Regions from separate parts of the Bradyrhizobium sp. USDA 4502 genome, predicted to be linked through region 1. Evidence: predicted binding sites of a transcription regulator. Region 1 holds the regulator's gene; each other region holds the start of a gene.

Region 1 (10,246 bases):
AAAGCTCTGCTCGCACAGCCGTGCGGCAAGCACCTCGCCGTCCGGGCTCTTGAACAGGTTCGACATGTGCCAGAGCTTGGTCGCCTGTTCCTGCAGCGCCTTGACCAGATGCGGATGCGCGTGCCCGAGCGCGTTGACCGCGACGCCCGAGGTGAAATCGAGATAGCGGTCGCCGTTGGTTGCGATCAGCCAGGCGCCCTCGCCGCGCTCGAAGCCGAGATCGACCCTGGCGAAGACGGGGAGCAGATGCGACGTGGCAGCGTTGGTCATGGCGATCACTGACGGTTTTTAAGCCGACAATTGCCGCTGCGCCTTGACGCCAGCGCAGCAACGGCCAGCTTCGGAAAACAAAACGGCCGCCTTTGCGGGCGGCACGTGGCGGGCATTCTATGCTGCGGTCGGTAAGTGTCAATCGCCACGAAGTGGCCTTCCTGCAATGCGAAACGAGCGCAATCTGGAGCATTCCGGTGCGGTGGAAAAGCCTCATGGCAATGCTTAACTGTGTGGGAACATGTGGACGCACGGCCGCGGACTCTTGCGCCAGAGTCACGCCATATTGTAGCGTTTGGCCTGTCGGGTACGACATCTCGTGCGGCGGTACTGGACCCTCTAAGTAGCCTTTGTGTCTCGCGTAAACGTTCGGGCGCAACACCGTGCCCGGCGAGGGCTAAGGGATTCTGGCCGCAGGGATATTTGTCCAGATTGGCTCGCAGCGCCGCTCCAATGATTGGCCGGCGCTACGCGAAGGGAAGAATGCGATGACTGTATTGACCTGGTCCGACGATCGCGTCGAGCAGCTGAAGAAACTCTGGGAGTCCGGCCTGTCGGCCAGCCAGATCGCGGCGGAACTTGGCAATGTGACGCGAAACGCCGTGATCGGCAAAGTGCATCGGCTCGGCCTCTCCGGCCGCGCCAAGGCACCCTCCACGGCCGCGCCGCGGCAGCGCAAGGCTCGCCCGGCCCAGCACATGATGCGGGTGGCGCGTCCGGTCTCTCGCGGCAACACCGCGCTGGCGCACGCCTTCGAGGTCGAGATGGAGCCCGATCCGATCTCCTACGACAATGTGGTGCCGATGAGCCAGCGGCTCTCGCTGCTGGAGCTCAACGAGGCCACCTGTCATTGGCCGGTCGGCGATCCCTCGAGCCCGGAATTCTTCTTCTGCGGCGGCAAGGCGCTCGCCGGCCTGCCCTATTGCGCGCATCACTCGCGCGTCGCCTACCAGCCCGCCGCCGATCGCCGCCGGCCGTCGGCGAAACCGCAGATCAAGTGAGCACTCGGGAAAACGACGGAAGACCTCAAAAACAAATCCCCGCGAAAGCGGGGATTTTTTTGTGTGATGCGTAGCCCATTACATCACCGGCGTCGTCCCGGCGAAAGCCGGGACCCATAACCACTAATGCGTGTTGTTAGAAAGCCGTCTGGCCGCGTGCCGATTGCACTGGCCGCGGCGTATGGGTCCTGGCTTTCGCCCATAGGCGCTAAAATAGGATTTGCGCCTTGGATTCGCTTGTGATTCCAAGATGGAATGGCACACGAATCGCTTGTGAACAAAGATTGGGCGCGCGTTGTCGCCCGACTTGGCGGAGCCGAGGCTCTGAACATTAGCGCGCGCAAGACGAAGGCGTTTGTCCGTCCGCGGGAGATCAGCAATGCGGTCGACTTGCTGCGCCTGATCTTGGCTTATTGCCTTGGTGAGAAAGGGCTGCGGTTGACGGCGGCATGGGCCACGTCGGTTGGGCTTGTCGATATCTCCAACGTGGCTCTGTTGTATCGCTTACGTCAGTGCGGAGATTGGCTGGCAATCTTGGTCGAGCAGGCGCTTGCCGCCGCGGCGCCGAAGGCGAGCCGCGGTCGTCTGATCCGTATTGTTGACGCCACGACGGTCCCCAAGGCTGGGACGAGCGGCAGGAACAAGAACGCAGTGTGGCGTATCCATAGCGCGTTCGATCTTCCGCAGGAGCGCTTTGGTCACTTCGAACTGACCGATCAGCGAGCGGGCGAGACGCTGGATCGGATACCGGCGGTTGCCGGTGAGATCCGTCTTGCCGATCGCGCCTATCTGCAACCGGAGCGCATGGCGCATCTCGTCGATGCCGATGCGGACTTCGTGATCCGGGCCGGCTGGAAGAGCGCGCGCTGGCTCGATGCCGAAGGTAATCTTGTTGACCTCACTGCCGAACTGCGCAACGCCTCGGCGCGTGGCCTGATCGATCGGCCGATTTGGATAAAGCGCAAGTCAGGTGCGCCGCCGCTCGCAGTGCGTCTGGTTGCCGCGAAGAAGCCGGCGCAAGCTGCTGCGGCTGCGCGACGCAAGGCGCGCCGGACTGCACAAAAGGGAGGTCATCAGCTCTCCAGGCAAACACTTGACGCCGCAGATTGGGTGATCCTGGTGACCTCACTCAGGCCAGAGGACTTCACGACTGCAGATATCCTCGCCCTCTATCGGCTGCGATGGCGCATTGAGCTCGGCTTCAAGCGGCTGAAAAGCCTGATTGGCCTGAAGGGACCTCCCGGAACCGACGAGCGGTCCGCCAGACCCCATATCCTCGCTCATCTGCTGATCATTCTATTGCTCGAGCCGCTCGTCGACGAACTCGAAGACTCTCCCCGCTTGGCCGACGCCGCCTGACCCACCCAGTGACGTGGCGTCTGCTGCGCCAGCTCGTAGCTTCGCTACGGCAAGCGATCATTCCACAGCCCGCAATCGCTCTACTCTGCAGAGCCAGTCACGCTCTCCGGCGACATCTACGCGAGCCACCCAGACATAAGCGCCACTATCAGACTATGATCAAACTATCTTAGCGCCTATGGGCTTGCGCCGGGACGACGCCGTGTTGCGGTTTATGAATGCCGCATGGCCGTTACGGCTGTGGCTCGGCCTTGGCAAAGCGGTCGTCGAGCGCGTAGCCGGCGCCGCGCACGGTGCGGATCGGATCCTGCTCGCGGCCCGGATTGAGCAGCTTGCGCAGGCGGCCGATATGCACGTCGACGGTGCGCTCATCGATGTAGATGTCGCGGCCCCAGACGCTGTCGAGCAGTTGCTCGCGGCTGAACACGCGGCCGGGATGCTCGAGGAAGAATTCGAGCAGGCGATACTCGGTCGGCCCGAGATCGATCGGACGGCCCGAGCGCGCCACGCGGCGCTTCTCGCGGTCGAGCTCGATGTCGCCATAGGTCAGCACGGTCGCAAGCCGCTCCGGGCTGGCGCGGCGCAAGAGGCCCTTCACCCGCGCCAGCAGCTCCGGCACCGAGAACGGCTTGACGATGTAATCGTCCGCGCCGGTGGCAAGCCCGCGCACGCGCTCGCTTTCCTCGCCGCGCGCGGTCAGCATGATGATCGGAAGCTGCTTGGTCTCGGGCCGCGCCCGCAGGCGGCGGCACAGTTCGATGCCGGACAGGCCCGGCAGCATCCAGTCCAGCACCACGAGGTCGGGAACGCGCTCCTTCAGCCGTGTATCCGCATCGTCGCCGCGCCCCACCGTCTCGACATCGTAGCCTTCCGCATCGAGATTGTAGCGCAACAGCGTCGTCAGCGCTTCCTCGTCTTCGACTACCAGAATGCGTGCGCTCATCGGTCTAAGTTCTTTCTCTGTGGTGATCCGTTGCCCAGACGCAAACCGAAACGCTTACTTCCTTGAGCATAGTCCCCGCGGAAACGATTTGTCGCGAGGATCATCCAGTTTCGCTCTTGCCGGTTCCGTGCTTGCCGATCATGCCTCAGTTGCCCGGCACCGTGGTGGCAAAAGTGGTCATGTCCCCCTTCGGGCGCTTGTCGGTGATCTGCTGGCCCTCGATCATGTAGAACACGGTCTCGGCGATATTGGTGGCGTGATCGCCGATCCGCTCGATGTTCTTGGCGCAGAACATCAGATGGATGCAGAACGAGATGTTGCGCGGATCTTCCATCATGTAGGTGAGCAGTTCGCGGAACAGCGAGGTGCAGATCGCATCGACCTCCTCGTCGCCCTTCCAGACGTTCATCGCCGCCGGCAGGTCGTGCGCGGCATAGGCGTCGAGCACCGACTTGACCTGCGACAGCACGAGGTCGGTCATGTGCTCGAGGCCGCGGATCAGCTTCAGCGGCTGGAAATCGCTCTCCAGCGCCGCGACGCGCTTGCCCATGTTCTTGGCGAGGTCGCCGATCCGCTCGAGATCGGTGGCGACGCGCATCGCGCTGACGATCTCACGCAGGTCGATCGCCATCGGCTGGCGGCGCGCGATCGTCAGCACCGCGCGCTCTTCGATGTTGCGCTGCAGATTGTCGATCTCGATGTCGGCGGCGACCACGCGCTTGCCGAGCGCGACGTCGCGACGGATCAGCGCGTCGACCGACTCGGTAATCATTCGTTCGACCAGGCCGCCCATCTCGGCGACCAGGCGGGTCAACTCCTGCAGGTCGCTGTCGAATGCCTTGGCGGTATGTTCAGAAGCCATCGCTTGTCTCCCTCAACCATGATCCCGGGGATCATGGCTTCGTGTCCTGAATTTTAGCATGACCTGATCGGAAAACCGGTTTCCACTTTTCCGGATCATGCGCCGGTCAACCGAACCGGCCGGTGATGTAGTCCTGGGTGCGCCGATCGCTCGGTGAGGTGAAGATCTTGTTGGTGTCGTCGAACTCGATCAGCTCGCCGAGATACATGAAGGCGGTCTTGTCGGAGACGCGCGCCGCCTGCTGCATGTTGTGGGTGACGATCGCGATCGTGTAGTCCTCGGAGAGCTCCTGGATCAGTTCCTCGACCTTGGCGGTCGAGATCGGGTCGAGCGCCGAGCACGGCTCGTCGAACAGGATCACCTCGGGGCGCACCGCCACGGTGCGCGCGATGCACAGGCGCTGCTGCTGGCCGCCGGAGAGCGACAGGCCGGAGGCGTTCAGCTTGTCCTTGACCTCGTTCCACAGCGCGCCGCCGCGCAGCGCCTTCTCGACCCGGTCGTCCATCTCGGACTTCGAGATCTTCTCGTAGAGGCGGATGCCGAAGGCGATGTTCTCGTAGATCGTCATCGGGAACGGCGTCGGCTTCTGGAACACCATGCCGACCCGCGCGCGCAGCAAGTTGAGGTCGAGCTTGGGGTCGAGAATGTTGGTCTGGTCCAGCATCAGCTGGCCGACCGCGCGCTGGCCCGGATACAGGTCGTACATCCGGTTGAAGATGCGCAGCAGGGTCGACTTGCCGCAGCCGGACGGGCCGATGAACGCCGTGACGCGGTTGGTGCCGAGCGTCAGGTTGATGTTCTTCAGCGCGTGGTGCTCGCCGTAATAGAAGTTGAGGTTGCGCACCGTGACTTTCGGCGGCGCTTCCGGCAGCGGAACCTGGGGAATGTGGCCTGCGGCAGTCGTGGAGACGGAAAGCTCGGTCATTTTGCGGCCCTTTCGGCACCAAGGATACGCGCGCCGATATTCAACGCGAGCACGGTGAATGTGATGAGCAGCGCGCCGCTCCACGCCAGCTCTTTCCAGTAGGCGTAGGGGCTCTGCACGAAGTTGTTGATGGTCACTGGCAGGTTGGCCATCGTCTTGGTCAGATCCAGGCTGAAGAACTGGTTCGACAGCGCGGTGAACAGCAGCGGCGCGGTCTCGCCGGCGACGCGGGCGGTCGCCAGCAGCACACCGGTGATCAGACCCGATCGCGCGGCACGATAAGCGATCCGCTTGATCACCAGCGAACGCGGCAGGCCGAGCGCGGAGGCGGCCTCGCGCAGCGGATTGGGCACCAAGAGCAGCATGTCCTCGGTGGTACGCAGCACGACCGGGATCACGATCACCGCGAGCGCAAGACTGCCTGCGATCGCTGAGAAGCCGCGCATCGGCACCACCACCGCACCATAGATGAACAGGCCGATGATGATCGAGGGCGCGCTGAGCAGGATGTCGTTGATGAAGCGGATCACCGAGGTCAGCTTGTCGTGCTTGCCGTATTCGGCGAGGTAGGTGCCGGCGAACAGGCCAAGCGGCGCGCCGATGCCGACGCCGATCACGGTCATGATGACCGAGCCGACGATGGCGTTGAGCAGGCCGCCTTCGGTCGAGCCGGGCGGCGGCGTGTTCTGGGTGAACAGCTGCACGCTGAGGCCGGCAAGGCCGTTATAGAGCAGCGTGATCAGGATCAGCGCCAGCCAGGTGACGCCGAACAGCGCCGCACCGACACAGAGTGCGCGGATGACGATGTCGCTGCGGCGGCGGGATTTGTAGATCGGGTTCATGGCGTTACTTCCCCGCCTTCTTTTCAAGCCGCATCAGCATCAGCCGCGCGCCGGCGAGCACGAAGAAGGTCAGCACGAACAGCAGCAGGCCGAGCAGGATCAGGCCGGACTGGTGCAGGCCGTCGCTCTCGGCGAATTCGCTGGCGATCGCCGCCGAGATCGTGGTGCCCGGCGCGAAGATCGACGACGAGATCCGGAACGAGTTGCCGATGATGAAGGTCACCGCCATGGTCTCGCCGAGGGCGCGGCCGAGCGCCAGCATGATGCCGCCGATCACGCCGACGCGGGTGTAGGGGATCACGACGCTGCGAACGACTTCCCAGGTGGTGCAGCCCATGCCGTAGGCGGCCTCTTTCAGCACCGGCGGCACGGTCTTGAACACGTCGACCGAGATCGCGGTGATGAAGGGCAGCACCATGATCGCAAGGATCAGCGCGGCGTTGAACAGGCTGAGATAGGACGGCGGGCCTGCGAACACCGCGCCCAGCACCGGGACGCCCTCGAAGATCCGGATCATGAAGGGCTGGAACGTGTTGGCCAGGAACGGGCCGAGCACGAAGAAGCCCCACATGCCGTAGATGATCGAGGGGATGCCGGCGAGCAGCTCGATCGCGATGCCGATCGGGCGGCGCAGCACTTGCGGGCAGAGCTCGGTGAGGAACACGGCGATGCCGATGCCGACCGGAATGGCGATCAGCATCGCGATGACCGAGGTAATCAGCGTGCCGTAGATCGGGCCGAGCGCGCCGAGCACCGGCGGATCGGCCGAGGGCGCCCAGCGCTGCGTCCACAGGAAGGCGAAGCCGTATTCCTTCATCGCCGGCCAGGCGCCGACGATCAGCGACAGGATGATGCCGCCGAGGATCAACAGAACCGAGATCGCCGAGATACGGGTGATCCAATAGAAGGTGAGGTCACCAAGCTTGAAGGCGCTGAGGGCCTTGGCGCGATCGTAAGGTCCCGCGGCTTCCATCACATCGCTCTGAACAGCCATGTCTGCCACGCCAATCCCCTCTTTAGTATGCAAAAGCCACGCAAACCGCTACGCCCCGAAGCGATCTTCACTGACGCATTTGGCCGGGCGTCGTCGTTCCAGCCACGCCCCTTGAGGCGCGAACCCCGGCCTCGATCCCGCGCTTGTCGCCGCGGTGATGGAGGCCGGGTCTTGGTCGCTCAACCTGTGCCGCGATCCTGTCGGCACAGGCCCTGTCGCAGCGTCGGACTTAGCTCTTGATGTCCGACGACCAGGTCTTCTCGATCAGCTTGACGACCGAGTCCGGCATCGGAATGTAGTCGAGCTCTTCGGCCGCCTTGTCGCCCTTCTCGAAGGCGTACTTGAAGAACTTGAGCGCTTCCTGCGAGGCCGCCTTGTCGGTCGAGTCCTTGTGCATCAGGATGAAGGTCGCCGCGGTGATCGGCCAGGAGGCTTCGCCCGGCTGGTCGGTCAGGATCACGTAGTAGCCGGGAGCCTTGGCCCAGTCGGCATTCGAGGCGGCAGCCTGGAAGGCAGCCATGGTCGGCTGCACGGTCTTGCCGGCCTTGTTGACCAGCCCGGTGTAGGTCAGCTTGTTCTGCTTGGCGTAGGCATACTCGACATAGCCGATCGCGTTCTTGGTCTGGCTGATGTTGCCGGCAACGCCTTCGTTGCCCTTGGCGCCGACGCCGACCGGCCACTCGACCGCGGTGCCGGAACCGACCTTGGACTTCCAGTCGGCGTTCGACTTGGAGAGATAGTCGGTGAAGTTGAAGGTGGTGCCCGAACCGTCCGAACGGCGCACGACGGTGATGGCATCGCCCGGCAGGGGCAGCTTCGGATTGAGCTTGGCGATCGCCGCGTCATTCCACTTGGTGATCTTGCCGAGATAGATGTCGCCGAGCACTTCGCCCGACAGGATCAGGTCGCCCGGCTTGATGCCTTCGAGGTTCACGACCGGGACGATCGCGCCCATCACCATCGGCCACTGGACGAGGCCGTCCTTCTCGAGCTGCTCGTGCTTGAGCGGCGCGTCGGTGGCGCCGAAGGTCACGGTCTTGGCCTGGATCTGCTTGATGCCGGCGCCGGAGCCGATCGACTGGTAGTTCAGACCGTTGCCGGTCTCCTTCTTGTAGGCGTCAGCCCACTTCGAATAGATCGGAAACGGAAACGTCGCGCCCGCGCCGGTAATATCGGCAGCGAAGGCCGACGTCGAAGCGGCGATCATGCCGGCTGCGACGATTGCTTTGATGAAATTCATGGGTGGTCTCCATCCTGTGAGCGAAGCGCCGAATGCGCCCGATCGCGCTCACGCCGGTCCATCTAGGAGCGGTCGGTGCTGCTTTTACGAAGGTTGGATGACAGTTGGATGACAACGCTAAGCGGCTGAAAACGCTCAGCTTTGAGTTGGTAACGGGGTCTTCGGCCGGGGAAAACAGGCGGTAAAAGTGGCGCCGTTCTTCGGCACGCTCTCGATCAAAAGACGCCCGCGATGACGGTTAAGAATATGTTTCACCAGCGATAATCCGAGGCCCGTTCCGCCCTGGTTGCGGCTGTCGCCGACGTCGACCCGGTAGAAGCGCTCGGTCAGCCGTGGCAGGTGCTCCGGGGCGATGCCGGGGCCGAAATCCCGTACCATGACACGGATTTCGGGGGTCCCTTCGCCCGATGCGCCCGAAACGGCCTGATTCAGCGACACTATGACGCGGCCCCCGGAGGCGCCGTATTTGAGGGCATTCTCGATCAGGTTCTCGAACAGGCGGAGCAGTTCCTCGCGGTCGCCGGCGATCATGACCGGGGCCTGAGGCAGGTCGACCTCGATCTCGACCTGGCGCTCGCTCGCCAGCGCCTCGAGCCCGTCGGCGACCTGGCGGATGATCGGCACGATATCGATCGAGGCCTCGGGCCGCACATGGGCCGACAGCTCGACCCGCGACAGCGACAGCAAATCGTCAATCAGCCGCGCCATACGGGTCGCCTGGGTGTGCATGATGCCGAGGAAGCGCTCGCGCGCCCGCGCGTCCTCACGCGCCGGCCCCTGCAGCGTGTCGATGAAGCCGGACAAGGCGGCGAGCGGCGTGCGCAGCTCGTGGCTGGCATTGGCGACGAAATCGGCGCGCATCTCCTCGACCCGGCGCAGTGGCGTCAGGTCGTGGAAGGTCATCAGCATGCACTTCTCGGTGCCGCCGAACTGGGTCGGCACCGGCACCGGCGTGATCACCAATTCCATCCAGCGATCGACCGGAACGTGGTCGGTGTAGGTGGCGCGGCGCGGCTCGGTGGTCGCGATCGCCTCGCGCAGCGCGGTGATGATCTCCGGCGAGCGCAGGGCAAATTGCGCCAGTTCGTTCTTGCGCAGCGCGGGCGCGAGCTGCGCCGCGGCGGCGTTGAGATGGATGACGCGGCCGGCGCGATCGAGCAGCACGGCCGGATCCGGCATGCCGGCGACGACCGCGCTGACGGCGGCGGCCTCGACCGGATTGACGCCGCGGACATCCTCGCGCGAGGTTCCGGCATCATGCAGCCGCCACGGCACCAGCGCCGCGGCCGCGATGCAGACGAACACGGCGCAGGCGCGCACCAGCGACAATTCGCCAAGCGCGACCACCACGCTCAAGGCCAGCGCTGCGGCAAGCAGGATCAGCGCGGAGTGGCGCAACCGGTCGGGCCAGGGCGAGAAGATGGAGGAATGCGAATCGTCAATTGCCATCGCGGCGGCTTTCATCCCGTCGGTTCATGTCTCGCCCAGGCGCGGTCATAGCGACCTTCCCTCGGGAGGCATCGGGCCGCTTCATCAGACCCCGGAATCACCGCGCTTTCGAACCAGAACCGCCTCATGGTGCGGCTCGGCGCGGGGACCCGAATCAGCCTGCGGCAGCCGTTTGAGTCGGGCGCCGACGATAACCTCCCGAAACGTCAGCAAGATTACAGATATGACGAAGGGCGCAATATAGTAGAGGAGCCGGAACAGCAGCATACCGCCGAGCAGGTCCTCGCGGTCCATCTGCCAGAGGCCGACCAGCATGGCGGCGTCGAACACCCCGAGGCCGCCGGGGGAGTGGCTGGCGAAG
Region 2 (10,246 bases), 5.8 Mb from region 1:
CCGGTTGGACACGAAACGAATCTTCCTCTCCGGTACCCAGGCGCTGGTCCGATTGCCCATGTTGCAGCGCGAACGCGACCGCGCGCACGGGCTGAACACCGCCGGTTTCATCTCCGGTTACCGCGGTTCGCCGCTCGGCATGTACGACCACGCGCTGTGGCGGGCGAAATCCTTCCTGAAGGAGCATGACATCGCCTTCGTTCCGGGCCTCAACGAGGATCTGGCGGCGACCGCGGTGTGGGGCAGCCAGCAGGTGGGCATGTTCCCCGGCGCCAAGGTCGATGGCGTGTTCGGCATCTGGTACGGCAAGGGCCCCGGCGTCGACCGTTCACTCGACGCGCTCAAGCACGCCAATTCCGCCGGCACCTCGCCGAACGGCGGCGTGATCGCGCTGGCCGGCGACGACCATGGCTGCCAATCCTCCACCCTGGCGCATCAGAGCGAACAGGTGTTCGCCTCGGCGCTGATGCCGGTGGTCAATCCGGCGACGCTGCAGGACTATCTCGACCTCGGCATCCTCGGCTTCGCGCTGTCGCGCTATTCCGGCTGCTGGGTCGGCTTCAAGGCGATCTCCGAGACCGTGGAGAGCTCGGCCTCGATCGTCAGCGATCCCGATCGCATCAAGATCATCATGCCCGACGATTTCGAGATGCCACTGGGCGGGCTCTCGATCCGTTGGCCGGATCCGCCGCTCGACGCCGAGCGCCGGCTGCACGGGCCCAAGATGGAGGCGGTCGCGGCCTTCGCCCGCGTCAACCGCTTCGATCGCATCGTGCTGGATTCGAAGCCGGCGCGGCTCGGCATCATGGCGACCGGCAAGGCCTATCTCGATCTGCGCCAGGCGCTCGCCGATCTCGGCATCACCGATGCCGATGCGCAGGCGCTCGGGCTGCGCATCTACAAGGTGGCGCTGACCTGGCCGCTCGAAGCGCGCGGCGCGCGCGCCTTCGCCGAGGGCCTGCAGGATGTGCTGGTCGTCGAGGAGAAGCGCGGCTTCATCGAGGACCAGCTGGTCCGCATCCTCTACAACATGGACGCCGCGAAGCGTCCGTCGGTGGTCGGCAAGCGCGACGAGAGCGGCGCGCCGCTGCTGCCGAGCGAGGGCGAGCTGACGCCGACCATGGTCGCCGCCGCCGTGGTGGCGCGGCTGCGCCGGCTCGGTCACCGCAGTCCGCTGCTGGAGCAGCGCTTGGCAAAACTCGAGGCGTTCGATCGCCCGGCCGAGGGCACGGGCACCGCGAAGCTGCAGCGCACGCCGTATTTCTGCTCGGGCTGCCCGCACAACTCGTCGACCAAGATTCCCGAGGGCAGCCGCGCCATGGCCGGCATCGGCTGCCACGGCATGGCGCTGTCGGTGCCGAACCGCAACACCCAGACCATCTCGCATATGGGCGCGGAGGGCGTGAGCTGGATCGGGCAGGCGCCGTTCACCAGCGAACAGCATGTGTTCCAGAATCTCGGCGACGGCACCTATACCCATTCCGGCTTGCTGGCGCTGCGCGCGGCGGCTGCGGCCGGCGTCAACATCACCTACAAGATCCTCTACAACGATGCGGTTGCGATGACCGGCGGCCAGCCGGCCGAGGGCGGCTTTACGGTGTCGCAGATCGCACACCAGGTCTGGGCGGAGGGCACCAAGCGGCTCGCGATCGTCTCCGACGATCCCGACAAATATCCCGCCAATTATTTCCCGTCGGGTGCCACCATCCATCATCGCCGCGAGCTCGATGCCGTGCAGCGCACCCTGCGCGAGATCGAGGGCCTCAGCGTCCTGATCTACGACCAGACCTGTGCCGCCGAGAAGCGCCGTCGCCGCAAGCGCGGGCTGTTCCCCGATCCGGCCAAGCGCGTCTTCATCAACGAGCGCGTCTGCGAAGGTTGCGGCGACTGCTCGGTGGCGTCGAACTGCGTCTCGGTGCAGCCGCTGGAGACCGAGCTTGGCCGCAAGCGCCGCATCGACCAGTCGAACTGCAACAAGGATTTCTCCTGCATCGAGGGCTTCTGCCCGAGCTTCGTGATGGTGCAGGATCCCAAGCTGCGCAAGGCCGACCGCGCCGCCGCCGATCCCAAGGCGTTGTTCGCCGATTTGCCGACGCCGCCTGTGGCTACGTTGAGCAATCCCTACAATATCCTGATCACCGGCATCGGCGGCACCGGCGTCATCACCATCGGCGCGCTGCTCGGCATGGCCGCGCATGTCGAAGGTCTCGCCTGCTCGACGCTCGACTTCACCGGCCTGTCGCAGAAGAACGGCGCGGTCATGAGCCACGTCCGGCTCGCACCCGCCTCCGACATGCTGACCACGGTCCGCATCGCGCCCGGCAACGCCAACCTGATCCTCGGCTGCGACCTCGTCGTTGCCACCAGCGTGCCGGCGCTGAGCCGCGCCGAGCGCGGCGTCACCCGCGCCGTCGTCAACGCCGATCTCTTGCCGACCGCGAGCTTCGTGATCGATCCCGATATCGACTTCGAAGCCAGCTCGATGCGCGATGCGCTAAACGGCGCGGTGACGCCTGGCGATCTCGACATCCTCGATGCCACCGGGCTTGCCACCGCGCTGATGGGCGACAGCATCGCCACCAACGCCTTCATGCTCGGCTTTGCCTTCCAGCGCGGCGCGATCCCGCTGTCGCTGGAAGCGATCCTGAAGGCGATCGAGCTCAACGGCGCCGCGATCGAGATGAACAAGACCGCGTTCTCGTGGGGCCGGCTCGCCGCGCATGATCTGCAACGCGTGGTCAGCGCCGCACGCTTCAAGAGCGCCGGCGCCGCGCCGGCAAAGAAGACGCTGGACGAGGCGATCGCGTTCCGCGCCAAATTCCTCACCGACTATCAGGATGCGGCCTACGCCAAGCGCTATCTCGACGACGTCGCGCGCGTCCGCACCGCCGAGGCGGCCGCCGCGCCTGGCTCGCAGGACCTGACCGAAGCCTTCGCAAAGGGCCTGTTCAAGCTGATGGCCTACAAGGACGAATACGAGGTCGCGCGGCTCTATTCCGACGGCGAGTTCAGCAAGGCCTTGAGGGAGCAGTTCCAAGGCAATTCCGGCTTGAAGGTCTTGCTGGCGCCGCCGCTGCTGGCCCAGCGCGATCCCGTCACCGGGCGGCTGCAGAAGCGTGAATTTGGTCCGTGGATTTTCACCGCGTTCGGCATGCTGGCGGGGTTGAAGGGCCTGCGCGGCACCGCCTTCGACATCTTCGGCTATACCGCCGAGCGCAAGATGGAGCGCGCATTGCCGGTCGAGTATTCGGCGATGATCCTGCGTCACCTCGACGGCAAGAAGCCGCTCGACTTGCCGCGCCTCGTGGCGCTGGCGAAGGCTGCGGAGCTCGTGCGTGGTTATGGCCACATCAAGGAGGGCAACGTCGCCCGCTACCGCACCGAATGCGCGCGGCTGGAGCGCGCGATCAGCCAGCCGCTGGCGCAGGCGGCGGAGTAGGGGCCGGGGAACTTTCCACGGCCGCCCTGGTTGACCGGTGACCCTGCCTGCAAGCGGTGGCTGGATTCGCACGGCCGAGCCCCTACATGATGGCTGTCTGTTCGAGTGATTTCAGGAGGCCGTTTGATGGTCCTGAAAAACGCTTTTGTTGCAACCGTTTGTACCGCGTGCCTGGCTTGGGGTGGCGTGGCGTTGGCTGACGAGTATCGCCCCAGCGAGTTCTTCAGCCTCGATCTTTCACGCGCAGTGTTGTCGCCGAAGCCGCTTGGCCCGCCAGCGCAGTTCGAGCCCGTTCCGGTCGAGGCGAAGACCGACCATGGCCCCGATCAGCATGCGAACGTCGAGCCGCAGGTCGAGGAGCCGAAAGTCGCGCCGAAGAAAGCCGTGCGGACCACCAGGTTGACCGCACCGCACGAGAAGAAGCGCGCGGAAGCGCGCGTGCCCGCCCGTGCCAAGCTCGCGCGCCGCCACTCGAACCCGCTCGATGCGGAAGCTCGCGACACCAGGATCCAGACCTGGCCGTGCCGCACCGGCGGCATCTGCAAGTGGCATCGGTGAGGCGGCGCTCTCGCGCCTCTGCTTTCTCGAAGTGCGTCAATCCTTGACCCGTCATCCTGAGGTGCGAGCGAAGCGAGCCTCGAAGGATGGATCGGCCACGGACGGGCCGTTCATCCTTCGAGACGGCCGCTTCGCGACCTCCTCAGGATGACGGGTTTGGTGCTTGAGCGCTCTATATCCGGGGCCGCCGTCCCAGCAGCCGCCCCCGAGTCATCCCGCCGTCGCAAAACCGTCGGCGGAGAGTCAAGAAACCGTAAGGCCGGAGTCAAGGAGCGCAGGCAAAACCTTCGTTGCGATTCGACGAAGGTTATTCGATGCCGACTGCGAACTCCGCGAGGCGGCGTGGCCTCACCCGGCGCCAGCTTCTGGTGCGCTCGGCGTCGACCGCCGCGCTGGCGGGATTCGGCGCGCTGGCCAAACCATATCTGAGCCGCGCCGCGGATCGGCCCGCGATTGCGGGCATCCAGTCCGGCGACGTCGCAAGCGATTCCGCGGTCATCTGGGCGCGCGCCGATCGCGCGGCGCGGATGCGCATCGAATGCGCGGCGGTCGAAAGCTTCGCCAGCATCCTGCGCGCCGCGACCGCCGACGCGCTGCCCGAGCGCGACTTCACTGCCAAGCTGCTGCTCGACGGCCTGCCGCCGGGCCAGGACCTGTTCTATCGCGTGCGCTTCGAGGACCGCGACGGCACATCAGGCGAAAGCCGCATCGGGCATTTCCGCACCGCGCCGGCCGACCGGCGTCCGGTCTCGTTCGTCTGGTCCGGCGACGTTGTCGGGCAGGGCTGGGGCATCGACCCCGCGCGCGGCGGCTTGCGCAGCTACCGCACCATGCTGGACGAGCGCCCGGACTTCTTCATCCATTCCGGCGATCACATCTACGCCGATTGCACGGTGCCGTCGGAGCAGAAACTCCCCAACGGTGAGATCTGGCGCAACATCGTCACCGAGGAGAAATCCGCCGTCGCGCAGAGCCTCGATCAGTTTCGCGGCAACTACAAATACAACTGGCTCGACGACAATTTCCGCGCCTTCCACGCCGAGGTGCCGATGTTCGCGCAGTGGGACGACCACGAGGTGGCCGACGACTGGTCGCCGCTCGGCACCACCGATGCGACCGGCTATGAGGCGGACGGCAGCTCGCGCCTGGTGGCACGGGCACGCCGCGCCTTCCACGAATTCATGCCGATGGGGCTGATGCCGGAGCGCGATGGCCGCGTCTACCGCAAGATTCCCTACGGGCCGCTGCTCGACGTCTTCATCATCGACATGCGTTCCTATCGCGATTCCAGCTGGAATAAGCAGGGCGATCCGGACCAGGCCTGCATCCTCGGCCAGAGCCAGCTCGCCTGGCTGAAGCGGGAGCTGGTGGCGTCGGATGCTGTCTGGAAGGTGATCGCGGCGGATCTGCCGATCGGCCTCGTCAGCCTCGATGCGGTCGCGCTCGGCGACGGCCCGCCTGCGCGGCGCGAGCACGAGATCGCCGATCTGTTGTCCTTCATGAAGCGCGCCGGGGTCCGCAACACGGTCTGGCTCACCGCCGACATGCACTACACCGCCGCGCATCACTATGATCCGAATCGCGCGGTGTTCCAGGAGTTCGAGCCGTTCTGGGAGTTCGTCTCCGGCCCGCTGCATGCCGGCACCTGGTCGCCGGGCGAACTCGACAACACGTTTGGCCCGAAGGCGATGTACCAGAAGGGCTGCTCGGCCGAACAGGGCGACAATCTCGCGCCGTGCTTCGGGCTGCAATTCTTCGGCCGCGTCGACATCGACGGCAAGACCGGCGTGATGACGGTGACGCTGAAGGACGTCGACAACCACGACCTCTGGTCGGTCGATATCGAGCCGCGGCCGGACGCGCGGCCCGGCCAGATCATGGCGCAGCACATCTAGCGCCGTCTCTGATCCGTCGCGACATCTTGATTGCCGGCGTCTTGCCCGAGGGCCCGGTTTGCGGGCAGACTGCGTGTCGGCAGTCCTGCCAATTTCATTCCCACGAAACGATTTGCTGGCGTGAGGTCGTCGATGGCATCGGCTTCCCACGCGTCAGGAGCTATCCATGGAAAATCTGCAGACACAGGGCATCAGCCTTCCGCAGCTCGGGCTCGGCACCTTCCGCATGCAGGGCGATACCTGCCGCGCGGCGGTCGAGAGCGCGCTTGGGCTCGGCTATCGGCATATCGACACAGCCGAGATGTACGGCAATGAAGAGGCGATCGGGGCGGCGATCGCTGCCTCGAATGTCGCGCGCACGGACCTGCACGTGACCACCAAGGTCTGGCACGAGAACCTGGCGCCGGATGCGATCCGGACAGCGTTCGACGCCAGCCTGAAGAAGCTGCGGCTCGATCACGTCGACCTCTATCTGGTGCACTGGCCGTCGCGGAGCATGAAGCTGCCTGCCGTCTTCGAGACGCTGATGAAGCTGAAGGAGGAAGGCCGGACCCGTGCGATCGGCGTCGCCAATTTCACCACCGCGCTGCTCAAGACCGTGGTCGAGGACATCAAGGCGCCGATCGCCTGCAACCAGATCGAATATCACGCGATGCTGGACCAGACGCCGGTGCGCAAATATCTCGCCGCGAAATCGATCCCGCTGGTGGCCTATTGTCCGCTCGCCCAGGGCCGCTTCGCCACCGACGAGACGCTGGCGAAAATCGGCAGCAAGCATGATGCGACCGCGGCGCAGGTGGCGCTGAAATGGCTGCTCGATCAGGATGGAGTGGCGGCTATTCCGAAAGCCTCGCGCGCCGAAAGCCAAAAGGCCAATCTCGACGCACTGAAGGTCAAGCTCGACGACGCGGACCGCAAGGCGATTGCGGCGCTGCCCAAGGACATGCGCTGCGTCAATCCGGGGTTTGCGCCGGCGTGGGATTGAGGCCGCTGGCCCTGAGGAAGCAGAAAAGAAAAAGGCTCCGTGAGGAGCCATTTTCCGTTGTGTCGGTCCTTAGTAGTGATGACGTTTGATGATCACCGTCCGGTCATGGCCGCGATGCCAGCCATGATGCCAACCGCGATGCCAGCCACGGTCATGGCGCATTTCGGCGCGTGCGCCCCAGCCGCGGTCCCAGTGATGATGACCGCCATGTCTGATCACGACCGTCTCGGCGCTCGCGATCGACGGAACGGCCACCGCAAGCGCACCAACCGCCGCGAGAACAAAGCCAATCTTTTTCATCTCATCCTCCTCAAATAAGTGAAGAGAAAACCGTGCGGATATTGAAACGTTCCTCAGGAACCAGAGGAGTTTTCTGAACACTTGTTCAGCAATAACAGCCGTCGCGGCGTTCGCCGCGAGCAGGCTGCACAACCGACAGCGAGCGCACGGGCGGCTTTCCCGGCCTTGCCTAACCGCTGCGTCCGACGCATCATCGCGCCATAAAAATCAATGTTCGGGGGACGTTGCCGTGAGCGAATTTTCACGCCGGGATTTTTTGAAAGTGACGGGGTCGGCCGCTGCCGCCGCCATCGCGGGGCCGGCCGCTGCGGCGATGGGACCGGACGACAAGTTCGACCTCGTGATCAAGAACGGCGATGTCATCGATCCCAGCCAGTCGCTGCGCGGCAAGCGCGACATCGGCATCCGGTGGGGCATCATCGAGGCGATCGAAGACGAGATCCCGGCTGCTCGCGCCGCCAGGACCATTGACGCGTCGGGCAAGCTCGTGATGCCGGGTCTGGTCGATCTGCACTGCCACGTCTACCCGTACGGATCGGCGATCGGCATTCCCGCCGACGAGCTGGTGCAATTCCAGGGCACCACGACGGTCGTCTCGGCGGGCGACGCCGGCGTCAACAACCTCGCGGCGCTGCGGCGCTTCATCGTCGCGCAATCGCGGGCGCGGATCTACGCCTTCGTCCACATCGCCAACAACGGCCTGTCGGCATTCCCGGTGGCCGAGCTCTACAACATCGACAACGCCCAGGTCGAAGCCTGCGCGATGGCGCTGGCCGAGAACCCCGACTTCCTGATCGGGGTCAAGGTGCGGATGTCGGAAAACGTCATCTTCAAGCACGGCCTCGAGCCGCTGAAGCGCGGCATCCAGGCCTGCGAGATGTGCGGCTGGCCGGCGCGGATGATGGTACATATCGGCGGCGTCGAGACCAGGGAGCTGATGTCCGACATCCTCGATCTGCTGCGGCCGGGCGATATCCTGACCCACGCCTATTCCGGCGCGCCGAACATGTCCGGCGCTTTCACCAATATCGTCCAGGAGGGCAAGCTGTTGCAGGCGGCGCTCGCGGCCAAGCAGCGCGGCGTGCTGTTCGACGTCGGCCATGGCGGCGGCAGCTTCGATTTCACGGTGGCCGAAGTCGCGATCCCCGCGGGCTGCGCGCCCGATACGATCTCCTCCGACATCCACGTCTTCTCGGGCAACTCGCCCGGCATTCCGTTCCTGCCGAACGTGATGAGCAAGTTCCTGGCGATGGGCTCGTCGCTGGATCAGGTGGTGGCGATGGCGACCTCGGCGCCGGCGCGGATCATCAACCGGACCCCGAAGGTCGGCACGCTGCAGCGTGGCGCGCCCGGCGACGTCGCGATCATGGATCTCGTCGAAGGCCCGGTCTCCTTCGTCGATACCCGCAACAACAAGCGCGACGGCAATCTGCTGCTGAGGCCGGTGCAGACCGTGGTCAACGGCGTGCCGTTCGGCCGGCCCTATCAGGCGCCGTTCTCGGTGAGGTAGGCGCGCAGATCGGTAGAGCATGATGAGATCAGATCGAATGGCGACCGCAAGCGCGCTGCGCTCCCTCGCCCCGTTCTTACGGGGAGAGGGTTGGGGTGAGGGGCTGCCTCCGCGTATCCGGTGATAGCTGAGGTTGCGGAGGCTCCCCCCACCCGGAACGCATCTGACGATGCGTTCCGACCTCTCCCCGCACGCGGGGCGAGGTGAAGCGGAGTCCGCAACTCGCTTCAGCGCAAAGTCATCATGATCTAGCCGCGCTTCTCCACATTGCTGCTGCGCGCCGGCACGCCGAACTCCTTGCGGCACACCTCGGCCAGCGCGGCAACGCCCTCGCGGATCTGCTCGTGCGAGGGGCTGGCGAAGCAGAGGCGGAGCCGGCTGCCGGAATGGGCCTTGCTGGTCGACCATTCCGGTCCCGGATTGATCGAGACGCCGGCGGCAAGCGCCGCCTGATAGAGCTTCAGCGTGTCGACATTGTCGGGCAGCTTGACCCAGAGGAAGATGCCGCCCTTGGGCGCCTCGAATTCGGCCGCGGTGCCGAACTGCTCGTTCAACGCCTCCATCAGCGTATCGAGCTTGGCGCGCAGGCCCTTGGTCAGGCGCGGCACATGGGTCGAAAAATGCGGTGCGCAATATTCCGCGAGCACCATCTGCTCCAGTGCGCCGGAGCCGGCGTCGGTCTTCAGCGGCAGCATTCGCGACATGATCCCCCAGGGCGCGACGATGAAGCCGACCCGCAGCGCAGGCGCGATCGATTTGGAGAACGAGCCGATATGGATCACGCCGCCATGCTTGCTCATCGCATAGATCGCGGGCGGCCGTTCGCCGTTCCAGATCAAATCGGCATAGCAATCGTCCTCGAAGATCGGCACGCCGTATTCCCTTGACAGCTTCAGCATCTCGGCGCGGCGGCTCTCGGGAAGGATCGAGCCGGTCGGGTTCTGCACTGTCGGGATGGTGTAGATGTATTTCGGCGTGATACCGCGCCGCTTGTGATCGGCGAGTGCCGCAGCCAGCGCATCGATCCTGATGCCCTCGCCATCGAGGGGAATGCCGACCGCATTGACGCCGAGCCGTGTCAGCCGGTTCAGTGAGCCCTGATAGGTTTCCTGCTCGATCAGCACGGTATCGCCCTTGGCGAGCAAGGTGTGATTGACAAGATCGAGCGCCTGCAGCGAGCCGGAGACGATCATGATCTCGTCCGACGTGCAGGCAATCCCGGCGTCGCGCTTCAGCTTCTCGGTCAGAAACTGGCGCAGCGGCAGATAGCCCTGCGGCCCGTGCGCGAGATTGTAGGTCGCCAGATTCCTGCCCTCGCGCTTCAACACGGCGTTGACCGCCTCCAGCAGCCCGTCGACCGGGACCTGGTCGGGATCGTTGTTGCCGCCGACGAAGCTGTATTTGGCGAGCCCGGTCCAGCGTGCGGCCGGGGCAGGTAGGCCGGCCGGGAGTAGCGGTGCAAAGTCGAACTGGGCTGAGGTGGACATGGACGTTTCGCTCCGTGTTGTTGTCGTTGAGAAGGCCGCGGCAAGCAGTCTTCCGTGAAGTTAGTTCTTGCC
Region 3 (10,246 bases), 480 kb from region 1:
AGAACGAGCCGTTGGCGTTGTGGCCGGTGCGCTGATAGTTCTGCCGCGCGCCGTCGACGACAACAGCGACACGGCCGAAATCCTGCAAGCCGCGGATGTTGATGACGGTTGCCGGATCGTCGCCGCGCTCCTGAACCGAGACACCGGGCACGTTGTAGAATATGTCCGAGAGCCGGTTCGGCTGCAGGCCCTGGATCTTCTCCAGCGTGACGGAGCTGACCGGCGCCAGCGCATCGATCGCGCGCTCCTCGGTCTTGGAGGCCACCGCCGTGATGGTGTCGAGCGATTGCACCGGCACCGCGCCGATCTGCGCCCGCGCATTCATCGTCGGCGAGGCCGCCGCCTGAGCTTCGGCCACCGACTTCGGCTTCCGCTTGGCCTGCTTCGGCCGTTCGGTCGCCGGACGCGCAGCCGACGGATCGGCGGTCTGCGCGAAGCCGCGTTCCGGCAGTGCTGCCGCAAATGAGAACACCGCCGCGCTCAAAATCAAGGCGCGCGAAACCCTAGCCCCGTCAGCCATTCTAGCCCCAGCCTGATCATCGCTTTTCTGGTTTGGCTGGCGTGCGCTCTCTGACGAGCGGCTTGCTGGCTACATCGCGATCAAGCCACCGCTTGCATCGCGTGAGGATTGGTTACGAGCCGGCAACAAAACGGTCAAGAATGCGGCGGCGCTGTTTATATCGATTGTAAAGTGCGGCCGTTGGAATGCGCCTTCGCCCGCTTATACAAGCAAACACCATTTGAAAATTTTCGCAGGCGCAGCACCACAATATGTCCGCAGCTTCCGGAGACAATATCGGCGCAGCCGGAAACCACACCGAGCCTGCATCCGGCGCGGCCAAAACACTGATCATGCGCGGTAATCGTCTCGACAGCCGCGACCTGTTCGCTGCGGAGCGCGAGATCATCATCATGCACGGCGAAGAACATTACCGGTTGCGGCTGACCTCGCAGAACAAGCTGATCCTCACCAAGTGACGGCCCCGATGACAATTTGTCGCACGCTCGCTTTGCTCGCCTTCTCCTGTCTGCTGCCGATCGAAGCCGCGACGGCCGAGGGCATCACCGTGCATGACGCACGCGACCGCGACGTCGTGATCGACAATCCGTCGCGGATCGTCTCGATCGGCGGCGCGATCACCGAGATCCTCTATGCCCTCGGCTTCGAGGACCGCATCGCCGGCGTCGATGCGACCAGCCTCTACCCGCCGGCTGCGCTGCGCGAGAAGCCCGACGTCGGCTACATGCGCCAGCTGTCGCCGGAGGGCGTGCTTGGCCTGCACCCGTCGCTGGTGCTCGCGGTGCAGGGCTCAGGACCGAAGGAGACCATGGACGTGCTCGAGGCGGCCAAGGTGCCGCTGGTGCTGGTGCCGGAGACGTTCTCGGAGGCCGGGCTGGTCGAGAAGATCAGACTGGTAGGCCACGCCATGGGCGCCGATCCGCGCGCCGCCTGCCTGACCACGGCGGTGGAGAGCGATCTCGCGCAACTGCGCGCGCTGCGTGCTCGGGTGACCAAGCCGGTGCGCGTGATGTTCGTGATGTCGCTGTTGAACGGCCGGGCGATGGCGGCGGGCCACAAGACCGCGGCCGACGAGATCATCCGGCTTGCCGGCGGCGTCAACGCCATCGACGGTTACGACGGCTACAAGCCGGTCAATGACGAGGCCATCGTGGCGGCGAAACCGGATGTCGTGCTGTCGATCGATCGCGGCAAGGACTCGCTGACGTCGGAGGCCGTGTTCGCGCATCCGGCCTTCGCGCTGACGCCGGTCGCGGCCAACAAGGCCTTCATCTCGATGGAAGGCCTTTATCTGCTCGGCTTCGGGCCGCGGACCGCGGCCGCGGCACGCGACCTCTCGGTCAAGCTTTATCCGGCGCTGGCGCCGGAGGCCGATAACTTCAGGCCGGCAGCGCTGACCGCGAATTGCCGGCAATGAGCGTGCTGGCCGAACGCCGCCGGCGTGCGAAACGACGGCGCGCCGGCATGTCGCTGCGGCCGGCCGCGACACTCACCCTGCTCTGCCTGCTTGCGGCGCTCGCAGGCACCGCCCTGGTCGCCCTGACGGTCGGGGCCGCCGGCATTCCAATGGCGCGGCTTCCGGCAGCGCTCGGGCTATGGGCTGATCGTGTCGCCAACCCGCTGCTCGCACGCGACCAGCTCGTGGTGTGGTCGATCCGCATCCCGCGGATCGCAGCGGCGGCGATGGTCGGCGGACTCCTTGCCTTATCAGGCTCGATCATGCAGGGCCTGTTCCGCAATCCCCTCGCCGACCCCGCGCTTGTCGGCGTCTCCTCCGGCGGCGCGTTTGCCGCGGCGGCGGCGATCGTGTTCACTGACAGCCATCTCGGCGAAAGCCTGCGCTTCCTGCAACACCAGCTGCTGCCGATCGCGGCCTTTGCCGGCTCGCTGATCACGACCATCGTGCTTTACGGCATCGCCAGCCGCGGCGGCCGGACATCGATTGCGATCTTCCTGCTGGCCGGGCTTGCGATCGCCGCGATCGCCAATGCCGGCATCGGCCTTCTGGTGTTCGTCGCCGACGATCGCCAGCTTCGCGACATCACCTTCTGGCTGCTCGGCTCGCTCAGCGGTGCGACCTGGAGCAAGCTCACGGCGCTGGCGCCGGTGCTGGCGGTCGCGCTGGTCGCCTGCCTCTCGATCGCGCGCGGGCTCGACGTGCTGGTGCTCGGCGAGGCCGAGGCGTTCCACAGCGGCGTCGACGTCGAACGGCTGAAGCGGATCTCGATCGTGCTGGTGTCGGCGATGACCGGCGTCGCGGTCTCGGTCTGCGGCGTGGTCGGCTTCGTCGGCATCGTGGTGCCGCATCTGTTGCGGCTGGTGATCGGGCCCGCGCATCGGCTCCTGCTGCCGGCGTCCGCACTGCTCGGTGCCATCCTCCTGGTCGGCGCCGACACCGTGGCGCGCACCATCGTGGCACCTGCGGAAATGCCGATCGGCATCCTGACGGCAGCGATCGGCGCGCCGTTCTTCCTCGCCATGCTGCTGCGGCAGCGCGGGCTGGTGTCGCTATGACGGCCCTGCTCGAAGCACAGTCGGTATCGATGACGGTCGGCGGCACTGATCTGGTCGATGCGGTGTCGCTGCAGATCGGCGCCGGCGAGATGGTCGCGATCGTCGGTCCCAACGGCGCCGGCAAATCGACTCTGCTGCGGATGCTGTCGGGCGACCTGCGTCCGTCGCGCGGGGCGATCAGGCTGAGGCAGCGCGACCTGCAAACTTACGGACCACGCGCGCTGGCGCAGCACCGCGCGATGCTGTCGCAGCACGTCAGCGTCACCTTCCCGTTCACCGTCGAGGAAATCGTCAGCATGGGCGCCGGCGAAAGCCCGCGTGCCGTGGCGCGGGCGCTGGTTGAGGCGGCGCTCGACGAGGTCGGGCTCGCGCGTTTCCGTTTCAGGCAATTGCCGACACTGTCCGGCGGCGAGCAGCAGCGGGCGCATTTCGCCCGCGTGCTGGTGCAGCTCGCCTGCGGCGAAGCGCTGCATGGACCGGGACTGTTGCTGCTGGACGAGCCGACCTCGAGCCTCGATCTGCGGCACCAGATCGACCTGGTCGAAACGGCCCGGCGGCGCGCCGCCCGCGGCACCGCGGTGATCGCGATCCTGCACGACCTCAACCTCGCGATGCGGTTCGCCGACCGCATCCTGCTGCTGCACCGCGGCCGGCTTGCCGTCGACGGCGACCGTACGGCGGCGATGAAGGCCGAGACGCTGCGCGAGATCTTCGAGATCGACGCTGCGATCGCCTATACCGGAGGTGGCGTGCCGTTCCTGCTGCCGCAGACGATGCAGCCGGCGGGCAAGGCGACGTAACGCCGCAAGCCTTATCCCGCCGCAACATCCGCGGTTCACAAAACTGTCAGGTGGCTGTAACAGGCGGCTCGGAGAACACCGCATCGTTTATCCTTTGGGAGATCAACCATGCGCCTGTCCCTGCTCTGCTCCGTCGCCTCGATCCTGCTCGCCACATCGGCATTCGCGCAGGGTGAGGGCGAATTCCCGGCGACGCTGGCGGGACACGCCGTGATGCCGGCGGAGAGCTTCATCGACGCGCCCGCCGACGCCCCTGATGATCTGAAGACCTCGGGCAAATACACCACCGGCAAGCGCGTCGACGCCATCGGCACCGTGATGGGCAAATCGTACGAGCGGCCGACCGGCGTGTCGCTGCCGTTCAAGGGCCAGCCGCTGCAGGGCCATTCCGGCATCAAGGTGATGCCCGACGGCTCGTTCTGGGTGATCACCGACAACGGCATGGGCTCGCGCTACAACTCGGCGGACTCGATGCTGTACCTGAACCGGCACAAGATCGACTGGGCGAGCGGCAAGATCGAGCGTCAGGAGACCGTGTTCCTGCACGATCCCGACAGGAAGGTGCCGTTCCGCATCGTCCACGAGGACACCGCCAAGCGCTATTTGACCGGTGCCGATTTCGACACCGAGGGCTTCCAGATCATCAACGACATTTTCTGGATCGGCGATGAATTCGGGCCCTACATCCTCAAGGCCGACAAGACCGGCAAGATCCTCGCCGTGTTCGAGACCGTCGCCGACGGCAAGCCGGTGCGTTCGCCGGATCACTGGGCGGTGCAGTCGCCCGGCGCGCCCGGCGCCAGCTACACCAACGTCAACCTGCGCCGCTCCAAGGGCTATGAAGGTTTTGCTTCCTCCAAGGACGGCAAGTTCCTTTACGGCCTGCTCGAGGGGCCGCTGTGGGATGCCGACAAGAAGGATTGGGAGAAGGTCGACGGCAAGGAGGCCTCACGCATCCTGGAATTCGACGTCGCGGCGGAGAAGTTCACCGGACGCTACTGGCTGTATGTGTTCGAGCAGAACGGCAATGCGATCGGCGACTTCAACATGATCGATCCGGCCCAGGGCCTCGTCATCGAACGCGACAATGGCGAAGGCACCGCCGACAAGGCCTGCCCGCAAGGCCAGCGCGGCGAGAACTGTTTCCCTGACCTCGCCAAGTTCAAGCGCGTCTACAAGATCGAGCTGTCCGACGCCAATGTCGGCAAGCCCGTGCGCAAGATCGCCTATATCGACCTGATGAAGATCCGCGATCCCAACAAGAAGGCCCGCAAGCCGCTCAACGACGGCGTCTACACCTTCCCGTTCTTCACCATCGAGAATGTCGACCGGGTCGACGAGACCCACATCATCGTCGGCAACGACAACAACCTGCCGTTCTCCTCGAGCCGCGACCCGAACAAGGCCGATGACGACGAGTTCGTACTGCTCGAGGTCGGCGACTTCCTGAAGGCGAAGTGAGGCGGTGCTCGCCACCCACAACAGTGTCGTCGCCCGGCTCGACCGGGCGACCTAGTATTCCAGAGGCGCCCGAGCTCAACGGACAGGCCGCGGCGTACTGGATGCCCCGCTCAAGGCGGGACATGACAGCGAATATGCGGATAGCGTGATGCTCATCCCGGCACGACGGCCATTCCGTCATCCCCGCGCAAAGGCTTCGCCTTTGTCGCTGGAGGTGCGAGCCAGCGGCGCAATCGCGCCGCTGGGCGAGCCTCGAAGGATGCACGGCCCCGATGCAGCCGCATGGAGACAGCCGGGCCGCCGCCCTTCGAGACGGCCGCTTTGCGGCCTCCTCAGGCTGACGGCGATACAGCTCAGCGCGCGGCTTGCGTGATCGTCACTCCTTCTTCGTCCGGTAATCTCCGAACGTCGTGTCGCGCTGGTCGAGCTGGGCCTTCACGCTGCCGCCGTCGCGGCGGAAGCCCGCCATGTAGGCCTTGCTGGCCTCGGTCGTGAAGGCCAGCGCCTGGATCTCGGTGCCGGCCCGCATCGCGGCGCGGGCGCCCATGATTTCCATCGCGCGGTGGACGCTGCGCTTGTTGAGCTGCTGCAGCTCGATCGGCACCTTGGCCGCGCGCTCGGCGAAATCCAGCGTCTTCGCCTCCAACTCGGCGAGCGGAAACGACCGGGTCGCATAGCCCCATTCGGCGGCCTCGCGGCCCGACATCGCGTCGCCCGTCAACATCAATTCCATCGCGCGACGCATGCCGACCAGCCACGGGTGATACTGCATGTCGGGCGGGCTCATCAGCCGCACCGGCGGATAGCCGATCTGGGCGTCGTCGGCGACGTAGACCACGTCGCAGGCGGTCGCGAGCTCGGTGCCGCCGGCGAGGCAATAGCCGTGCACCTGCGCGATCACGGGCTTTGCGAGATCCCAGATCGAGAACCAGCCCTCGACGACATGGCGCGACCACTGGCCGGGCCCGGATGCCGAGTGATAGGGCTGGTCGACGCGGTTGTCGGCGGAGAGATCGTAGCCCGCCGAGAAGCAGGGTCCCGCGCCACGCAGGATCGAGATCGAAATTTCGGGATCGCGGTCGGCCTGCTCCAGCACCTCGAAGATCTCGCCGCGCAGGCGATTGTTCAGCGCGTTGCGCTTTTCGGGGCGGTTCAGCGTGATGCGGCGGACGCGCGGACGCGGATCATCGACGATGATGTGCTGGTAGCTCATGGATCCTCCCGATCTCAGGCTTTGTTGCCTTTGGCAAAGTGATGCCCGAGATCGGGAGGGTTGTCATCGGCAGATGACGCAGGTCCTCAAAGCGTTTTCAAGCGAAGTGGGTTCCGGTTCGTGTGAAGAAAACGCGTCAAGCAACAACGCTACAGCCCCGGCACGGGCTCTAGCCCGCCGGCACCATCACGACGCCCTTGTCCTTGGGCCAGCGCATCCGCCAGGCGAAATTGATGTCACGGACTTCGCCGGCCTTGGCCTCGAACGCCCATTCCAGCACGCCGCGCTTGTCGCGCAGATTGGTGGTCGTCGCCGGCGTCGACGACGGCAGCATCTCCACCACGATATCGTCGTTCTCGCTGACCGGGAGCTGATCCTGGACCGCGACCTTGATCGGGAAGTCGTGGCCGTTGCGCACCGTGGTCTTGAAGGCGCGCTCGTCGGTCTTCGACGTGGTCACGATCAGGCCGGCGGAGCCCTCGTTGCGCTTCACCACCGTGCGTTCGATCTTGACCTTGTCGTCGGCGCCGAAGCCGAGCCGCACGGTCTCGTCCTTGGCGGCCGTGGCCATCCGGCTGCGGCCGACAAAGATACCGTCGCGGTAGATCGAGATTTGCCCCGGCAGCAACGGCGCATCGTCGGCCTGCACGAAGCTCGCTTCCAGGAACGCGGTCGGGTCGATCACCGGAACGGCGCGAACCGCGAGATCAGGGGTGATCGTCGCCGTCGAGATGCGCAGGCTCTTGGCGCCCTCATTGGCGGCAACGCTGACGCGGCCGGGAATCTTGAAGGTGGCCTGGAAGGCGCCGACCTCGGCGGTGGCTTCCAGTTCGTCCATGCGCCCCCCACCAAAGCGGAATTGCTGAACCGCGTCGGCGGCCGGCGCGGGTGCCAGCGCCTCGCGCGCCCGCATGCTGGCCTCTCCCGAAAGCTTCGCCAGCGGTCGCGGCGGCTGCGGATATTGCACGATCAGCGAGCGGAGGTCGGGCGCATTGCCGCCGCGCGCGACCCGCACGGTGGAGACGACGAGCGCCACGTTCGACCAGTCCTCGCCGGTCGACTGGGTGATCTCGGCACGACGGACCAGTTCGATCGCGGGCTTGCGGTCTTTGGCGCCGGTGTCGAGCCGGGCGTCATAGAGCGCCGTCCAGCGGGCGTTGGGAACCGCATAGGTGACCCGCAAGGTCACCTTGGTCGCCGCTTGCGAGGCGACATCGATCCGCACCTCGACCTTGCTCGGCGGCTTGCTGGTGCGATCGGCTGCGATCTGCGCAAGATCGCGGTCGATCACGCGGATCTTGCGCTCGGCGTCACGGATCGCGCTGTCGGCGGTTGCGACCTCGTCGGCCACCGCCGAGAACGCCGCGCGCCACTCGCTCAGCGGACGCGCCTCGCCCTTTTCGCCGAGGCCCGCGGGTGACGCCTCGGCAAACCGCTCGGCAAATTTGCGCCGCGCCTCGGCCGCGCTGATCAGTCCCTGCAAATCGGCGCGCTGATCGTCAAGCGCCTCGATGCGCTTGTCGATCTCGGAGAGATTTTGCGGCAGCAGCGGCCCCGGCAGCTTGGTGTCGATCGCGCCTATCGTGAGCTTCGCTTCGCCCTCGCCTTCGACCCGCAGCGAGGACGGATCGAGCCCGATCGGGAAATCCCTGGCGATGAGGGTGTTGTCGCCGGCAGGCAGATCCAGCGTGATGACGCGGGTGACGCTCGCGCCATCGGGATAGACGGTCACGGCATCGACCTGCGAGGCCGCATCGAGATTGGCCGCTTGCAGCGGCCCGGCAACCAGCGCACCCGCCAGCACCAGGCTGGTGGTCACAAGATAATTCGCAATCCTACACATGACATCCCTCCGGAAAAAAACGCCGCATCGCGCGCGAGACGAACGGCGCGCCGGGCTCGACTGCGCGCCGTTTCTCGTGGTGAGACGCAGCGAGGAAGGGACTGGTTCGATTGAGGTTTCCCTGCGGCGCGACGATGGCGCCGCCGCGGCTGCCGCATGGCGCAGCGATGTCTTTCGGCGCTAGCGCTCCGCCTTGCGCCGGATGAACAGATAATTCGGCACGAAGCCGGCCAAGGTGATCGCGATCATGATCCACCAGCCGCGCTGAAACGCCGCGATCCGCTCGGTCATCGAGACCGGCGTTGCAAGGATCGCGACGAAGATCGCGACGCCGATCGCCAGCGCCGCCTGCCGGATCATGTTGATGACGCCGGAGCCGGTGGCAAACGACGACGGCGGCAGCGCGCCGGCGCCGACGCCCATCAGGGTCGGAAAGGTCAGCCCGACGCCGATACCGATCAGCATCACGCCCGCGACGACGGCAGGCGCATTGGGTTCGGCCCCGAGCAGCGTCGCCCAGATCGCGAGGCCGGCCGCGAACAGCAGGATTCCGGCGGAGACGACGGCCGCGGCGCCAAACCGCGCAATCAGCCGGCCGGCAAACAGCAGCGAGGTGATCGGCACCATCAGCGGACCGGGGGCGATTGCAAGGCCGGTCTTCAACGCCGACCAGCCCCATACCGTCTGCTCCCACAAGGTGCAGGACAGCAGCATGGCGCCGAAGGCCGCCGAATAAGGCGCCATCACCAACGACGCGCCGGTGAACGGCCTGACCGCGAACAGTGCAGGATCGACGAAGGGATTCCTCGATCTGAGGCAATGCCAAGCGAAGGCGGCGAGCGAGACGGTCGCGACGGCAAAGCCAAGCACGACGCCGCGCGAACTCCATCCCCAATCGTTCGCCTTCACGATCGCAAATGTCAGCGCACCGATACCGGAGGTCACCAACAGCGCCGCCCATGAACTCGGACGCGGCACGTTGTGACCGGGCACTTCGGGCAATTTCAACCAGCCGATGATCAGCGCGACGACGCCGATCGGGACATTGACGATGAAGATCCAGCGCCAGTCGAAGGTGACCAGCGCGCCTCCCGCGAGCGGGCCCAGTGCGGCGGCAAGGCCGCCGATCGCCGTCCAGGTGCGCACCGCGCCGGCGCGCTGCTCGGGCGGAAAAGACGCCAGCAGCAGGCCGATCGAGGTCGGCGTCATCAATGCCGCACCGGCCGCCTGCGCCACGCGGGAGACGACCAGGAACTCGACACTGGACGCCAGCGCACATGCGGCCGACGCGGCCGTGAACAGCGCGACGCCGAGCAGGAAGCTGAGATTGCGGCTGTGGCGTTCGGCGAGCCGGCCGAAGAACACCAGCAACGCCGCGTAGGCAATGGCATAGGCATTGAGGATCCAGGACAGATCCTCAAGCGAGGCGCCGCGAAATTCCTGCGCGATGTTCGGCAGCCCGACATTGACGATGAACAAATCGAGATTGGCGAGGCAAATTCCGACCGACACGATCGCAAGCACCTGGCGCGGGTTTGCGGTGGCGACGCCGGACCGCGGCCGCGCATCAGGTTCGACGACCAGATCGATGGTCTCCGCCTCTACCTCCGACATCACACCCTCCAAAATACGTGCATATGCATCTATTGCCATTAGGTGCATATGCATGTATTTGTCAAGTCTATCGGAGGCAGCGATGGCGAAAACGGAACCCAGCCGGTGTAATCTCACGGCGTTGCGTAAGGCGACGCGGCGAGTGTCGCAGCTCTACGATCAGGTCCTTGCGGCATCCGGCCTGCGCGGCACGCAACGGGCGATTCTGGTCTATGTCAGGCGGTCGGGAGCGCCGACGATGGGCGAGCTTGCCGCAGCCCTGGTGCTCGACCGCACCGCGC

The links. Region 1 encodes PhoB, which activates phosphate uptake and scavenging genes when phosphate is short. Its sites were predicted from a motif close to TGTCATNNANCTGTCAT; they were not measured.
Region 2: the regulator PhoB is predicted to act here: its motif matches at 4,206-4,222, upstream of ACVW1B_RS04325 (alkaline phosphatase D family protein).
Region 3: the regulator PhoB is predicted to act here: its motif matches at 3,879-3,895, upstream of ACVW1B_RS29260 (esterase-like activity of phytase family protein).

What each region holds. Positions count from the first base shown of each region.
Region 1 covers NZ_JBSSGF010000001.1:6,749,706-6,759,951, forward strand. The annotation lists gene ACVW1B_RS31550 (aspartate aminotransferase family protein) at 1-270, opposite strand, end outside; gene ACVW1B_RS31555 (GcrA family cell cycle regulator) at 759-1,271, shown strand; gene ACVW1B_RS31560 (IS4 family transposase) at 1,527-2,630, shown strand; gene phoB (phosphate regulon transcriptional regulator PhoB) at 2,863-3,573, opposite strand; gene phoU (phosphate signaling complex protein PhoU) at 3,719-4,435, opposite strand; gene pstB (phosphate ABC transporter ATP-binding protein PstB) at 4,542-5,360, opposite strand; gene pstA (phosphate ABC transporter permease PstA) at 5,357-6,202, opposite strand; gene pstC (phosphate ABC transporter permease subunit PstC) at 6,207-7,196, opposite strand; gene pstS (phosphate ABC transporter substrate-binding protein PstS) at 7,426-8,436, opposite strand; gene ACVW1B_RS31595 (ATP-binding protein) at 8,572-9,885, opposite strand; gene ACVW1B_RS31600 (putative bifunctional lysylphosphatidylglycerol flippase/synthetase) at 9,970-10,246, opposite strand, start outside.
Region 2 covers NZ_JBSSGF010000001.1:961,412-971,657, forward strand. The annotation lists gene ACVW1B_RS04315 (indolepyruvate ferredoxin oxidoreductase family protein) at 1-3,439, shown strand, start outside; gene ACVW1B_RS04320 (hypothetical protein) at 3,566-3,997, shown strand; gene ACVW1B_RS04325 (alkaline phosphatase D family protein) at 4,312-5,892, shown strand; gene ACVW1B_RS04330 (aldo/keto reductase) at 6,059-6,877, shown strand; gene ACVW1B_RS04335 (hypothetical protein) at 6,947-7,177, opposite strand; gene ACVW1B_RS04340 (amidohydrolase family protein) at 7,407-8,687, shown strand; gene ACVW1B_RS04345 (aminotransferase-like domain-containing protein) at 8,936-10,174, opposite strand; gene ACVW1B_RS04350 (DUF3124 domain-containing protein) at 10,235-10,246, opposite strand, start outside.
Region 3 covers NZ_JBSSGF010000001.1:6,265,072-6,275,317, forward strand. The annotation lists gene ACVW1B_RS29235 (TonB-dependent hemoglobin/transferrin/lactoferrin family receptor) at 1-520, opposite strand, end outside; gene hemP (hemin uptake protein HemP) at 772-978, shown strand; gene ACVW1B_RS29245 (heme/hemin ABC transporter substrate-binding protein) at 987-1,937, shown strand; gene ACVW1B_RS29250 (FecCD family ABC transporter permease) at 1,934-3,034, shown strand; gene ACVW1B_RS29255 (heme ABC transporter ATP-binding protein) at 3,031-3,834, shown strand; gene ACVW1B_RS29260 (esterase-like activity of phytase family protein) at 3,943-5,295, shown strand; gene ACVW1B_RS29265 (enoyl-CoA hydratase-related protein) at 5,672-6,508, opposite strand; gene ACVW1B_RS29270 (mucoidy inhibitor MuiA family protein) at 6,678-8,351, opposite strand; gene ACVW1B_RS29275 (MFS transporter) at 8,532-9,965, opposite strand; gene ACVW1B_RS29280 (MarR family winged helix-turn-helix transcriptional regulator) at 10,048-10,246, shown strand, end outside.